2 regions of the Virgibacillus sp. genome follow, and region 1 is predicted to be linked to the other one. Evidence: a T-box and tRNA genes for the amino acid it is inferred to sense, from the RefSeq annotation. Region 1 holds a T-box; the other holds one or more tRNA genes.
The links. A T-box is a leader RNA that pairs with one kind of tRNA and senses whether it is charged. The one in region 1 lies ahead of HLX49_RS08690 (valine--tRNA ligase), so its partner is inferred to be a tRNA-Val.
Positions count from the first base shown of each region.

Region 1 (9,126 bases):
GCAAGTAAAAAACTTGAAGTATAATAAATTGTAAAACAGCATGGGAAGTTTTATTCCAACCATTTTGTAGAAGGGTTCAACCCTATTTAAAGCTATTAACTTTATACGATATTGTTTTCTTACATCATCCTACTTTTACAAGATAGTAGTGTAGTATTCTTTTATTCGTTCACTATTTTTTTTCACGGTTAAGCTCATGTATTAATTCATACCATAAAGTTAGTAAATTTGCTCCTAAGTCTACAGCCCTATCATTTTTTTCTTCAATTACATGTTGATTCATTGCATTACCTAAGCTTTGGAGACGTTTAGGGATAGTTTTTTTGGTAGATTCCCATTGTTCTTTAGATACTTTTTGTTGTTGCATATCTTTCCGCCATACATCCGCAAATGTCTGCATCCAGCTTCTTTCTTCTTTCTTCAGTCCCTCTTCTCCCACATGAATCTGCCATTTTTTTACATAAATATCCAATTCTGAATTGATATCATTTTTTAACCGTTCCGCTTTTTCCTTTGAGGCAGCCGCAGATATTAATAAAAAATATTGCTTATCTTTTTCCCAAATCATTGCAGGTAGCCCTTCCTCTTGAAACTTCTTTTGCCACGTCTGTGCATTTCCTGCTTCAGAAAAAACGCCTCCCTGCAATACAAAAATATCAAAACCTTTTATATTTGCGTGACCATCTAGTTCTTTCCTTTCTTTTTCACGGCTAGTTTCGGTCACGCTAGCGTTATTCTCCTCACTATTGGCTTGGCGATCTTCATCAATGGTAACAAACATTCGAATCAATGTAATCCCCAGCAATGTCCCTATAATAAAAGCTGAAGCAATGGCAATAATTAAAGGTTTCATATGCTTTATTTTTTTAAAAAATATGGGATAAACTGAAAACTTCTTATCAGATAGTCGGGCGTATGATGGAACTTCTTCCTCTGTATCCGTTAGTGTTGCAGCTTCCTCATTCTCTGTCTCCCCAGTTGTATCATTATTTTTTGATGAATACATAGACAGCTTCACCTGCTGACCGTTTTTCCAGACTGTTATTTTACGCTTGTCCTTTTTCACAGTTTTGCCTCCTGTTAGAAGAGTTCTATTTTACTCTAGCAAAAAACATGTGAAAAGTAAGACGAAGTTTGTCAGCTTTTTAAGAAATTGTTCAACATAATGTGATACCTTTTTCCATTACATGGTGCCACTAAAACTATTATTTATTCTTACTGAGTAAATACGACCTTACAATAGAAATGAAATGAAGCGAACCTGTAATACAATATACAGTGTTTGGGTCACTCATTTTACTGATCGCATTTTCCCACGAATTAATGGTTTTCATTGAAGGTAACGAGATTTTTTTCATTTCAGATATACTTGCAGCTCTCGGGTGATCAAAAGTGGTTAAGTAAATTTCACTAAATTTACCCGTTAGAGGAATCATCATCTCATCAATTGCTTTATCTTTAAAAGCTGCAAATAATAGCTGCCTTTCTTGATATGGAAAGACTTTCTCCAGTGTGTCTATAAATGCACGAATTCCTGCTGGATTATGAGCTCCATCAAGAATTATAATAGGATGTTGGGACACTAGTTCAAATCTACCTTCTAATTGTACGTCAAAAAAAGCAGTTGGTAATTTCGACAACTGGATGATACATCCTTTCTGCTGTATTAAATGTAAAGCCATTAACGCTAATGATGCGTTCGCTAATTGATGTTCTCCATACAATTTAAGTTTAAAAGCAGCTCCCTTCGTATAAGGTAGGTTCCATTCCATATGATTCCATTCTTTAGAAGGTAGACTTTGATAATGAAAATGCAACCCTAATTGATAGACTGGAGCTTCCTTAGCCTCCGCTTCTTGTATAATCACCTCTTTAGCAGCTAATTGTAATTGTCCAATAACAACTGGAACTCCTTGTTTAATAATCCCTGCTTTATGTAAAGCAATCTCAGGTATTGTCTGACCAAGAAAAGCCATATGATCTTTACTAACACTAGTAATAATAGATACTAAAGGGATTATACAGTTTGTCGTATCTTCTCTCCCTCCCATTCCAGCTTCTATAACAGCAATGTCAACATTGGTAACAAAATAAAAGAACGCAATAGCTGTCAATATTTCAAACTCTGTTGGGGATTGATTTTTTTGATCTAATTCCTGAACCGCTGGGTAAACTTTTTCCCACACTTTTAAAAATGCTTGTTCAGAAATTGGTTCTTCCTCTACATAAATATACCCGCGAATTCCATGTAAGCTTGGTGAAGTAAACACTCCTACTTGATAGCCACTTGCTTGCAAACCTTGTTTCACAAAAGCGGCAGTAGATCCTTTTCCATTAGTGCCGGCAATATGAACAGCATTTAATCGTTTTTCAGGGTGACCAAGTAAAGCAAGTAATTGTTGCATACGTTCCAAACCAGGTTTAACACCTAACTGATGCCGATGATTAAAAAATGCTTCTATTTGCTTCATTGTATGCAATTATGTACAATCCTTTCATGAGTAGTATTTAATTTATAACATAAAGTGAATCTTCAATCTGTAGATTCTTTCATCCCCGACTGATTGTTAGCAGCCCAGTATGCCCTAAAGGCCTATGACGAATCCGGGATTTAAGTGCTGTTACCTCTTACTTTATTTCGCTCACATCTTCATTTTGAAGTGGGAGTCATACAGCACCTATATCTAGGATAAATCTTTTCGTAAAAATTTTAATTAAAAGTGCTTACTTGTAAAGTTGAAAAATTTTATGAACGATTATAAGTATAGCAGAAAGGAAAGAACTGATGCACGTAACTGGATGGATTATATATAACGATAGTTTACCCGGCAAGAAATTTATTGATTTTGCACAATGGCTAGAAAAAGCAGCGATACAAAGAGCTAGCAACGTAAAAATCATGTCAAATAGCGAACTCTTATCTTTTTTATCTCAAAGCGAATTATCTGTATTAACGGAAGAGCAACCTAGCGCTTTGCCTGACTTTGTAGTGTTTACAGATAAAGATATTTACCTAGCTAAGCAGCTCGAATTATTAGGTATAAGCGTGTTTAATTCTTCGGAAGCAATTCGTATTAGTGATGACAAAATATTAACGTATCAACAGCTTGCAACAGCTAAGCTTCCAATACCTAAAACGATTATTTATCCGAAAACATTTACTTCCCAACAGCTAAAGCCTGGCGCACTGCAAGCTGCAATTCACCGTTTGGGTTTTCCTATGATTGTAAAAGAAGCATTCGGCTCTTTTGGCGAACAAGTGTATCTTATCCATAATAAAGCGGACTTAATTCAGCAAATTAAAAATTTGGCAACAAAGCCCTTCGTTTTACAAAGATTCATTTCTACTAGCTATGGAAAAGATTTACGGCTGCATGTTGTAGGCAATAAAGTTGTTGCGGCCATGAAACGACAGTCAGCACATGATTTCAGAGCAAATATTACTGCTGGTGGTACAATGGAGGCGTATGAACCGTCGGAGGAAGAACAAAAACTGGCGATCCTAGCTACACAATCCATTGGAGCTGATTTCGCAGGTGTTGATCTATTAGTTGGAGAAAATGATTCTCCTATAATTTGCGAGATCAACTCCAATGCTCACATCCGCAATTTGTTTGATGCCACGGGAATAAATGTTGCTACCTTTATAATTGACTATATTTTTAAGAAGATAGAAGGGAACACAAATGCATAACGGCTGGCTTATCTATAGTGATGAAGATATTGAAGTAAATAAAGCCTATATTCATTGGTTTATGGAAGAAGCAGCACTTCAATCCATCCATCTGCAGCTTGTACGTAGGGAAGACCTGACGATTGGAATTCATAAACAGCGCCAAGTCCTATTAAATAACCATCAGATAGAACCTTTACCTGAATTTGCAGTTGTTCGTACCATTGATCCTATGCTTAGTATTCATCTGGAAAGTTGTGGAATTAATGTTTTTAACAACTCTCACATAGCAACTATTTGCAATAACAAAGCGTTAACGCATCATTATGTACATCAACTCAATGTTCCAATGGTAGACACATATTTCCATAAAGCTTCTTTTTTAAAAGATTCCCCTCCGCTTTCTTTTCCATTTGTAGTAAAAACCGTTGCAGGCAGAGGTGGAAAAGAGGTTTATATGATCACTAATGAGTTGGAGTATTTAGCATGTATGAAGAAAATAAAAGGCAGTGACATCATCATGCAAAGTTGCCATGTGCAACAAGGCAAAGACTTGCGCGTTTTTGTCGTAGGGAAAAAAATTATCGCAGCTGTACTTAGAGAAAGTAATACCGATTTTAGAGCCAACTACAAGCTTGGTGGTAGTGCAACACTATATACATTGTCCAAAAAAGAAGCAACAAGAATCCAAACGATTATTGATTATTTCGATTTTGGAATGGTAGGAATTGATTTCTTACTAAGTATGGATGGAGAACTATTATTTAATGAAATTGAAGATGTTGTCGGTTCTCGCATACTAAGTGCCGTTAGCAATACAAATATACTACGGTTATATGTGGAGCATATCAAAAAACACATCCAGTCGTAATCCTTTTTATCATGCAATCATGCAATAAGGGTTACCTACTTCTTACATTCAGTTCGAAGTAGGTAACCCTTAAATTTGTTAGTTTTTTAATTCATGTAATCTTGCTTGAACCTTCGCTTGTTTATCCAAGTACTCTTTTTCTTTTTGTTTTTCTGCTTCAATTACTGCCTGAGGTGCTTTATTAATAAACCCTTCGTTTGCGAGTTTTTTCTGCACACGCTCTACTTCTTTTGTCCATTTAGCTAGATCTTTTTCTAAGCGAGCAATTTCTTTGTCAAAATCAATTAGCCCTTCTAATGGTAAAAATAGTTCTGCTCCTGTCACTACTGCTGACAATGCTTTTTCAGGGACATCGATCTTTTCCATAATGGCTAATTCACTTGTGTTACAAAAACGTTCTAAATAGTGACGCTCTTCTTCTAATTCCTTCACAATAGATTCATTCTCCGCTTGGATGAGTAGTTTAACTTGTTTTGACATTGGTGTATCTACTTCTGCACGAATATTACGGACAGCTTTGATAATCGCCACTAGTCGCTTCATTTCATTTGCTGCCTGTTCATCATGGAATTCATCTCTTGGCTCTGGCCAAGTGGCAACTGTGATAGATTCTCCTTGATGTGGTAACTGTTGCCAAATTTCTTCTGTAATAAACGGCATGAATGGATGCAACATACGCATCGTTTGATCTAAAACATAAACGAGCACAGAACGTGTTGTTTGTTTTTGAGTTTTGTCATCTCCATATAATGGTATTTTTGCCATTTCAATATACCAATCACATAGTTCATCCCAAATAAAGTTATATAATTGACGGCCAGCTTCGCCAAATTCATATTTATTGTTATTTCTAGTTACATGCTCAATTGTTTCATTTAAACGGGTTAATATCCACTTATCTGCCAAAGACTTTTCGCCTGTTAAATCAATATCTTCATACGAAAAATCCGCTAAATTCATTAAAGAAAAACGAGAAGCATTCCACACCTTATTCGCAAAGTTCCATGTTGCTTCTACCTTTTCCCAATGAAAGCGTAAATCTTGACCAGGGGTAGAACCAGTCAATAGAAAATAACGTAATGAATCAGCACCATATTTATCAATGACATCCATTGGATCGACACCGTTGCCTAACGATTTACTCATTTTTCTTCCTTCTGCATCTCGAATCAATCCGTGGATCAAAACATCATCAAACGGCTTTTGATTCGTAAAATGCTTCGATTGAAAAATCATTCTTGAAACCCAGAAGAAAATAATATCATAACCTGTTACGAGAACTCCAGTTGGAAAATACCGCTTGTAATCTTCTGCTCCTACATCCGGCCATCCCATGGTAGAAAATGGCCATAAAGCAGATGAAAACCAAGTGTCTAATACATCTTCATCTTGCTCCCAATTTTCTATATCGTCGGGAGCTTCCTTGCCGACATAAATTTCTTTTGTTTCTTTATGATGCCAAGCTGGTATGCGGTGCCCCCACCATAGTTGGCGAGAAATACACCAATCACGAATATTTTCCATCCAATTTAAATAGGTTCTTTCAAAACGCTGTGGAACAAAATTAACTTTGTCACTTCCTGCTTGTAGCTCGATTGCAGCATCTGCTAGTGGTTTCATTTTTACAAACCATTGCGTAGATAAGTATGGCTCCACGACAGCGCCACTTCGTTCAGAGTGACCAACTTGGTGCAGATGGTCTTCAATCTTAAATAGTACACCTTGTTCTTTCAAATCGTGAACAATTTGTTTTCTGCACACAAATCGGTCCATTCCTTCATAAATACCAGCATTTTCATTCATCGTTCCATCTTCATGCATAACTAATACTCGTTCTAAATCATGTCTATTCCCAACTTCGAAATCGTTTGGATCATGAGCGGGCGTAATTTTCACTGCACCAGAACCAAATTCCATATCTACATACTCATCTGCAACAATTGGTATTTCACGACCGACGATTGGCAAAATAGCTTTTTTGCCAATTAAATGGCTATATCGTTCATCATCAGGGTGAACAGCAATCGCAGTATCACCTAACATCGTCTCTGGGCGTGTGGTAGCAATTTCGATTTTCTCATCGCTATCTTTTAACGGGTAGAGCATATGATAAAATTTGCCCTGCACTTCTTCATAAATCACTTCGATATCGGATAAAGCCGTTTTTGTATCTGGATCCCAATTTATAATATATTCTCCGCGATAAATTAAACCTTGCTCGTATAATTTTACAAATACTTCTCTAACTGCATCTGACAAACCTTCATCAAGCGTGAACCGTTCACGTGAATAGTCTAAACTAAGCCCTAACTTTTCCCATTGTGAACGAATAAACGCAGCGTACTCTTCCTTCCATTCCCAGGCTTTTTCGAGAAATTTTTCTCTACCTAGCTCATAACGATTCGTACCTTGTTCTTTTAGCTTTCCTTCCACTTTTGCTTGTGTAGCAATCCCAGCATGATCCATACCAGGGAGCCATAATACATCATATCCTTGCATACGTTTCATTCTAGAAATGGTATCTTGCATTGTCGTATCCCAAGCGTGCCCTAAATGCAACCGTCCTGTAACATTTGGTGGGGGAATAACAATAGAATAGGGTTCTTTCTCCGTATCGTTCTTTGCTTTAAAATAGTTTCCTTCTAGCCAAAATTGATAGCGACCTTTTTCTACTTCCTGCGGGTTGTATTTAGCAGAAAGTGAAGGTTTTGATTCTTGTTCGTGCATGACATGCTCCTCCTGACAATATCTTTTTTAGAAAGCTGTAGTTTCTCTTATACGTTTTTGACACTTACCAAAGTGTAAAAAAAACCCTTTTGTCCTATAAAAGGACGAAAAGGGCTTGCTTTCCGTGGTACCACCTTTATTTGTATACTTCTAGTGTAATAAAGAAACAAAGTATACACACTTCATTTGTTGATAACGGTACATAGACCGGCTTCCTTCTACTTAAAAGAAGACATCATCGTAGCCTTATTTTTCAAAGGAGCTGTTCCTGGGCGACATTCCAGCATAATCTTTCAAGGAAACTTTCAGCCAATGATTTCCATCTCTACATGATAATTATCCTGTACTCTTCCCATTCTTTACATTTTCATTGTTTACATGCATATTATTAGAATAGCTTTATTTTATATATAATTCCTCTTTACGTCAACTGTTTATTCACTAAAATGAAATAGGGCGTTCTTTTCCCAGCTCTGGAATGTTTACGACAAAAAGCAGCTTAAAGAATGTAACTCTTCACTGTTATTGTAAGTGTTTGTGGACGTTTATCTAATTGCTAGTGCTATCATCTATTCTTAAATAAATAACCCGTTACATAGTAAGGTTTGCACCAAAAAGATCAATTTATACATATAGTATAGTAACAATACAAATTTCTGATGTAAAGGAGAGAGTCTCATTGGCAAGATATTACCGTTACCGGCTACCACCATGGGCTAGAAATTGTATTATCGTAATCGAAAGATGTACACTGCCTATATTAATTTTTCAATTGATTCGTACTTTATTTTTCCCAACCACCTTTGATGTATTTCTTCTGGGTATTATCGTTGGCATTTTTATAGCTTTTTATTTGGAATGGATTTAATCTGTTTCATCCAAATCATCTAGGTCGTCCAGATCATCCAGATCGATCGTATCATACGTTTTTTCCACATGTGCAGAAAGTTGCAACCCAAACAGTATACGGCGAAATGTATGCTGTAAATGAATTATTTGTTTCAGCATGGATGTGTTTGCTTGTTTATGATTTTTGACACAACTTAGATAAGCTTGTGAATCTAATAATTGAATGACTAACAAATATAGTTCTTTCTTGGTCAGTTCGTTCTCATTCATATACTTGTCAAATCCGCGCAGCAGCATATTAGTCGGAGTATCATAATGCTTTGTTTCTTCTTGAAAAAAAGCAACTAAATCAAAAACGGGATAGTCAAACCCTGCATTCTCCCAATTTATAAAATAGAGCTGACCTTGATCAACTAAAGTATGTGAAGTTTTGATGTTCTTATGACACAAACTATAATACCAAGTCTCTTCCTGTTCATCCAACAGTTGATCAATTCTTCGTATCGTTTCATTCAGACTATAATTAACATCTTTAAATTGCGTGCACACAAGTAATTCAAATGGGGACATAAAGCGATGTTGTTCGTACTCCTCTACAAATGTAAGTAATTGTTGCTGTAAGGTCAAACAATGCTGTTTATACTGTTGAAAAGCTTGCTTAAACTGCTGGATTTCAACCAAATGTCGCCGTTTTGTTTTCATATGAATCAATCCAAAGCTTTGAAAGATTTTATCAATCGTGGATTGATCTAATTCTGTTTCTCGGCTTTCTTTCCAAGGTGTCACATAATAAATAAGCTCTCCTTTTTTTTCATATAACTTTCCTTGCTTCGTTAAATAAACTGGTAAAATAGGAAAAAGATATTCTTCATAAGCCAATTTATAAACTTGTTCCCACATAACGATCGTTTCTTCCGTTAGCCGGCTATGTTTTAACGCATATTGCTGGTTGTAGTCTTGCACCATGTAGAGCCGTTCCGTTTGTTTTTCTATGTAAAAAGGTCGA
Region 1 is NZ_JABXHF010000032.1:31,422-40,547, reverse strand. It holds gene HLX49_RS08710 (hypothetical protein) at 173-1,066, opposite strand; gene HLX49_RS08705 (bifunctional folylpolyglutamate synthase/dihydrofolate synthase) at 1,206-2,471, opposite strand; gene HLX49_RS08700 (ATP-grasp domain-containing protein) at 2,786-3,694, shown strand; gene HLX49_RS08695 (ATP-grasp domain-containing protein) at 3,687-4,544, shown strand; gene HLX49_RS08690 (valine--tRNA ligase) at 4,623-7,271, opposite strand; T-box leader at 7,369-7,640, opposite strand; gene HLX49_RS08685 (hypothetical protein) at 7,951-8,139, shown strand; gene HLX49_RS08680 (phosphotransferase) at 8,136-9,126, opposite strand, start outside.

Region 2 (7,294 bases), on a different contig from region 1:
CTGCTTACACAACCGTTAAAACGGCGAACAAAGATTTTACTGTTGATTCCGTTATGTTTAGTAAAGAAATTCGTAACTGTAAGGTAGGGATTATCGGGACAGGGAAAATTGGTTTAACAGAAGCAAAGCTTTTTAAGGGACTTGGTGCAGAAGTGCTCGGTTATGATGTTTACCAAAGTGAAGAAGCAAAGCAAACAGTTACTTTTATGGAATTAGATGATCTATTAAAAGAAAGTGATATTGTGAGCTTACATGTTCCTTATTTCCCAGGAAAAAATGATAAAATGGTCAACGATGAATTTATTGCCAAAATGAAGGATGGAGCCATTTTTATTAATACTGCTAGAGGGGAACTTCAAGATAATGAGGCGATCCTTAAAGCGCTTCGTACACATAAATTAGCTGGTTTTGCCACGGATGTCTTTGCGAATGAAAAGGAGATCTTCTTCCAACAGTTTAATGATGGTAAAAAGCTAGATTCAACTGTACAAGCACTCGTTGATTTATATCCACGTGTGCTGATTACACCGCACATCGGTTCAAATACAGACGAAGCTCTAACGAATATGATTGAGACAAGCTTTGAAAACTTACATGATACGATTACAAAAGGGAGCACGACAAATGTCGTAGAACTTCCTGAAAAAAGTCAAGCTGTATCATAGATTGGTAAAAAAACGTATGATTACCCCTAAAAGTCTATATACTTTTCTATAGTAAAAAAAGAGGAAGCATCTTTGAAGGTGCTTCCTCTTTTTTACAGTAAGATACAAGGGCATCTTGAGTCGAGTTATTTTTTGCAGGTGAGTGATTACCTATCATGTTTGAAAGCAAGAAAAATGGTGGGTTTTGCAACAGACTTTCTTTTATCTAAAGGGTAAATTCACTTATAATCTACAATTAAATGCTCTTTGTTTGGCACGACATGGTAAATCATAATAGGACGACCAACGGATAAATATTTTAATTCTGATTCTAAAAAACCAATGTCATTTAAATGCTGCAAGTATTTTCTTGTAGAAATTCGTGATAAGTCTATACTTGAAGCAATATCCTCGGTAGAGAAGGCATGAGTCTGTTTTTCAATAGCTTGAAGCACCTTTTTTAAGGTTAGTTTGGATAAACCTTTAGGGAGAGGTGTTAAGACATTATTATTTCTGGATGATATTGGTGTTTTTTCTTTAATAAGCAGTTGATCTAACGTTTCTTGATCCGTTTTTTCCATGCTCGTTGTCAATTTATGATATTGCATAAAGTTATCGATGGCTACTTTAAATCGTTGGTAGGTAAAAGGTTTAATTAGAAAGTCAATGACTCCGTACTCTAAGGACGTTTTAATTGTTCCAATATCATCCGCAGCTGTAATCATGATGACGGGGATCGAATACTGTTTTTGTCTTAATTCTTGCAAAAATTCTAAGCCTGTTTGGCCGGGTAAATAAACATCAAGCAAGATTAAATTGGGTATGTCCATTGTTAAGGCTTCCCAAACTTCCGTAATTGTTCCTACTGCGGCAATGGTATGAAATCCTTCTGATCGTTCGATATATTGTTGGTTAATGGTAGCTACCATTGGATCGTCTTCAACGATCATTACTTTCATCATTTTTGTTCCTCCATTTGAACGGAAATTCGATACGAAAAGTACTTCCTCGTCCAGTTTTTGCTTGGACATCGACAAGTCCATGATACTGCTTTACAATGGATTGAATGGCGTCCAATCCATAGCCTCTGTTCTCTCCTTTTGTAGAATAACCGCGTTCGAATATTTTAGGTAATACATGTTTTTCAATACCCGGTCCTGTGTCTTGTACTTCAAACATGATTACTTCTTCAGCCTCATCATATTTCAGAAAAAGGATTACTTGCTTTTTAGAGCTATTTATGACAGCTTCTTTTGCATTGTCAATAAGAATACCCATAGAGAGTAGTAAGTCATGAAGCATATCGCCGATTTTTATCGCTGGAAAATAGGAGTCTTCATCAATGATTAATGTAACACCTTGTTCGTCGAGCTCACTTGTTTTCCCAAGTAAAAAACCTGCTATTGCTGAGCTTTTAATTTTATCCGTCACAAAGCCCATTTCACGATGATAATTATGATTAAGGACACGAACAAAATGGTGCACATCTTCATACTTTTCTAGTTCAATTAAACCTAAAATAGTGTGGAGTTGATTCATAAACTTATGGTTTTGCGCACGTAAAGAATCAATGTATTGTTCCGTCCCGCTTAACTCTCGAATTAGATGCTGTAGCTCAGATTGATCATATAAAGTCGCCACCGCTCCATAGATGTTCTTATCAATATAGATGAGTTGCACATTGACGATAAATTCAAAATGGTTAATGACTGTTACTCGGTTAGCGATCGGTTTCTCTGTTTTAAATACATCGTCAAATATTAAGGAAAAAAGCGTATCATAAAGGTATCCATTGGAAATTGCTTTTGTTGCAACTTCTGTTTTATTGAGTAGCTTATTAAAATTAACATTTTGTAATAATACCTTCCGCTTAGGAGAAACAGCAATAATTGCTTCACTAACAGAGTCAATAATAATTTCTTTCTCTTTCATATGAGCAACAATTTGTTTAGGTTCAAGTCCTAATAGCACTTTTTTCAAATATCTTGCTAAGTAAAGCGCACCTATGATACCTACTAATAGACCAACACCGAGGCCGACATATAAATTTTTCCGCGCATTCCATAATTCATCATTAATAGTTTGTTGCACATACCCTACGCAAACAATTCCAATCTGTTCCCCTTCGTCATTCCAAATCGGTGTAAAAAAGCGTGTTCCTTCTCCAAGGATTCCTACATGCCTAGAATAATGCTCTGTACCATTCAATGATCTACTTGCATCGTCAATATTAGAAAATGTGCCACCAATTACACTTTCATCTGGATGTGATTTTCGAGTAAGGTCATTATCTAAAACAACAACAAAGCTGACGCCAGTTGCATTCATCACTTCATTTGCATAGTTTTGAATAGCAGCGTCTGACGGAGAACCTTCCACTTTGTCTATCACATGCGTATCTTTAGCGACCATTCTAGCAACATTTTTAATTTTATTTTGCACTGCTCGATGTTCTCTCTCCAATACATAGTCATCTAAAAGAATGGCAGAAGCAATAAGCGAGGCTATGACAGAGATTAAAACGAGCAAGGTAGTCATTTTCTTCAATGAAAGTTTTGCCAGCCATTTATCTTTAATGTTGTCCAGATCCCTTCTGTTTTTTCTGTTCTTTATTGTAGCAGGATTGCATCCTCACTTCCAATAGTATGTGAGAAAATGAGCCTGAAAAGTACTTAAGAATTTTTTGCACAAATTAAGTATTAGTACAAATGTGGTTCGTTAAGAGTTGGTGACATGAACAATAATGAGAGAGTTGGTAACATTTGTTAGTCTCTGTAAGGAGATTAGTAAACAAGTGCTCCATATAAAAAGGGAAGGGAATATGCTTTTCATCTAGTTCATGCACCTGATCATAAGTGGTTAAATCATAAAGATAGTTGAGACTAAGGAGTGTGTTATACAGATTATTGGACTTGGTTGAAGATCAGATCCCATTGCTTGTTGTTTAATTGATGCAAAACTTAATCTAAAAGAAGATACTATGGTGTGATATGTATAAAAATGTTGGTTTTAACTACGTAGCGATATTCGTTCATAGAAATGGTGATACAGAAACTGCGTATATTGTCATGACCAAAGAAATATGGAGAAATTGACAAGTATTATATCGATTACGATTTCCTACGAATACTTGCAATATCACACGTTCTTATGTATAATAATTATTGTCGCTTTTAATTGATTCTATGATTCCGTAGCTCAGCTGGGAGAGCGCCACCTTGACAGGGTGGAGGTCGTTGGTTCGAGCCCAATCGGAATCATACCTCAGAACGCTTGGTACGAAGGTATCGAGCGTTTTTGGTATGCTATAGTTTATCTTTTTTCCATAGAATTAAATATTAATCTGCCTTGATCTTATCACTTTGTAAGTTTTAACTAAATGGCATGATTAGGTTAAACAAACATCGGGAAAGAGATTTTCAAATATGAAATCATGGAGGTAAGTGATGGAGAAATCAATAAAATTAACTAATACCTTACTGTCGTGTATGGGAGAGCATGAAATTACATCCATAACGGAGGAAAAACAGAATTCTGAATATAAAGGGTGTAGTTTTAGTGTGTTTGAACATACATATCGGAGTCGTTTGGCTAAATTAACCCCAAAGAAAAAGGGGTATTTTGTAGCGTTTTGGGAAAAAGATATAAATAATCACAATCAAGCTTATTCTTATGATGAAAGTCCTAACAAGATCGTTATTTCGGTAATAGATAATGAACGGAAGGGTCAATTCATTTTTCCGAAATTAGTATTACTTCAAAAAGGCGTGTTGCGTAGTGAAACGTCCAAAGGAAAAATGGCAATGCGAGTTTATCCTTCTTGGGAGCAGGAGCTAAATAGCTCTGCGGAAAAATCTCAAAAATGGCAAATGAAATATTTTATTGATGTTTCAAAAGCAGTGGATATTGCAAGACTAACAGATTTGTATTTCTCTTAAAATGTTAGTAAATTAAACTGCTCCGTCACGTATTGTATTTTAAAAAAATTTAGCGGAATGACCGCGACAAGCAACGTAAACAAATATAAAACACTACCACTTAGACATAAATAGCAATCAGAGGGGATAGAATATGTATTCCCTCTGATTGAATTGCTCGTTATTCCTCGTCTTCTTTAACCATGTAAGCTCTTTTGAATAGCTCCATTTGACTATCTATTTTCGGGGCTTCGTCTGCCTTTTCTACATAATGATATATGCCATTTTGATCTTGCATGCGAGCTTTTACATTGTCATTACTTATAATTTGCAATATTTCGTATAATCTTTGTTTTATGTTGCCATCAATAATTGGAAAAAGTAGCTCCACACGTTTCTCCATATTTCTCGTCATCAAATCGGCAGAAGAAAGATACATTTTGCTATTTTGATGATGACGAAAATAATATATGCGAGTATGTTCCAGGAAACGACCTACAATACTAATGACGCGTATATTTTCGCTGACACCTGGTATTTGTGGGCGTAAGCAACAAATACCACGAACGATTAGATCAATGTTAACTCCAGCACAGGAAGCTTCATACATTTTCATAATCAAATCTTTATCCGTTAAAGAATTCATTTTAAAAATAATATATCCATCCCCGTATTTCTTATGGTTCTCCATTTCTATATCTATATCGGACAAAAAATCTGTTTTCATATCAAATGGGGCCATGGATAATTGATGAAACAATGGTTTTTCTGCATAGCCACTTAAGTAATTGAAGAAGTTAGTTGCATCAATACCAAATTCGCGCTTGGACGTAATAATCCCCATATCTGTATAAATTTTAGCGGTTTGATCATTATAATTTCCTGTGCCCAAATGAACAAATTGTTCAATTTGATTATTTCTTCTTCTCACCACGAGTGTAATTTTACTATGTGTTTTTAAATAAGTCATACCGTAAATAACATGACATCCGGCTTTTTCCAATTCCTTTGCCCACTGGACATTATTTTCTTCATCAAAGCGCGCTTTTAATTCAACGAGCACGGTAACTTGCTTTCCTTGTTCTGCAGCTCTTTTTAAACCTTCTATAACAGGAGAATCTCCGCTTACTCTATACAATGTTTGTTTAATTGCTAATACGTCAGGGTCATCAGCTGCATCGGATACAAAATCAACGATTGGTTCGAAGGATTCATAAGGATGGTGAAAAAATAAATCCCGTTCTTTTGCTAGCTCAAACAAATCTTCAGAATCTCCCATATCCTGCGGTGGTTGGGGGATTAATGTTTCATACACTAAATGCTCATGCGTAGGTTCAAGGGACTTGTGAAAACTGAATAAAAAGGTCAAATCGATGGGACCATCCATTTCGTACACATCTTTATAATGAATCTCCAATACGGACAACAGAAAATTTAACATGTTAGGGTCATATTGTTTTCGTTTCACTTCTAGTCGAACAGCGGCTCCCCATTTTCGCTTTTTCAATTCTTTTTCAATTTCTTTTAATAAATCTCGAGCTCCTTCTTCATGAATTGTCATATCAGCGTTCCGGGTAATTCGAAATTCTGTTACAGAGATAACTTTATAACCGGCAAATAATTTGTAAATGAAATGGCTAATAATGTCTTCAAGCATAATAAAATAGGTGATGTTAGAATCTGGAATATCTACCTTAATAAAACGTTTTAATACGGAAGGCACTTGAACAATAGCAGTTTTAACAACTTCTTCAAGTTCCACAATATCATTTTTAGCACGTTCATCTTCTAATAATACGGCAAGATTAATGCTTTTATTTGCCAACATAGGGAATGGGCGATAGGCATCCACTGCCATAGGGGTTAACACAGGGAAGACTTGATCATCAAAGTATCGTTCCATGTTTAACTTCATTTGTTGATCGAGGTCATCCATGGTTAGGAATGTAATGTTTTCATCCGCTAACATTGGCAATAGCACATGCTTGAAAGTAGAGGATTGCATGTCAACTAGCTGGTGGTTTTTCTTGGAAATAGCTGCCAGCTGTTCTTTTGGTGTTAAGCCTGCTTTATTTTCAGGTTTGTTAAATCCAGCTTCTACTTGATCTTTTAGTCCTGCAACACGAACCATAAAAAACTCATCTAAATTGGAACTGAATATAGCTAAAAATTTACATCGTTCTAGCAAGGGGTTTCGCTGATCCAACGCTTCTTGTAACACACGTTCATTAAATGCTAGCCAACTAAGTTCGCGGTTGTTATAATATTTAGGATCTCCTAGGCGTTTTCTGTTTTCGCTCAATTGCAATCTCTCCTTACCCCTATACGATTTCTTCATTTTCCATGCTACATTATAAGTATTAAGGACTTGTAAATTTATATTCAAGTTTCTTTAAAGATTTTCGTTTTGCGACGTACGATATTGGAAAAGTTTCAAATAATAGACGTTGTTTTTGGAGCAACAGATGTTAATATCTGTATGAATGTGGGTGAAGTTTTTTGTTGTATTATAGGGTAAGCATAGTTATTAGGGTATAGATTAAGTATAATGATGCGTTCTATCGTCATAAAGACTTGGCGACAAGCCGAGTTTTTCTAAAGTGTAATTAAAACAATCGTGGGAGTATTTCTCCCACGATTGTTTTAACTTGTAAACGATACCTGTCTTCCAATTCATTTATTATTGCTGATAGCAAAAGCAAACGTTAATGTTTCTGTGAAGTGCTTTTTCTA
Region 2 is NZ_JABXHF010000042.1:2,528-9,821, reverse strand. It holds gene HLX49_RS10180 (2-hydroxyacid dehydrogenase) at 1-665, shown strand, start outside; gene HLX49_RS10175 (response regulator) at 884-1,606, opposite strand; gene HLX49_RS10170 (ATP-binding protein) at 1,584-3,182, opposite strand; tRNA gene HLX49_RS10165 (tRNA-Val) at 3,832-3,904, shown strand; gene HLX49_RS10160 (MepB family protein) at 4,091-4,582, shown strand; gene HLX49_RS10155 (RNA degradosome polyphosphate kinase) at 4,743-6,899, opposite strand; gene HLX49_RS10150 (Ppx/GppA family phosphatase) at 7,242-7,294, opposite strand, start outside.
Region 2: it has a tRNA-Val gene. The T-box ahead of HLX49_RS08690 (valine--tRNA ligase) is inferred to sense a tRNA for this amino acid. The anticodon was not compared.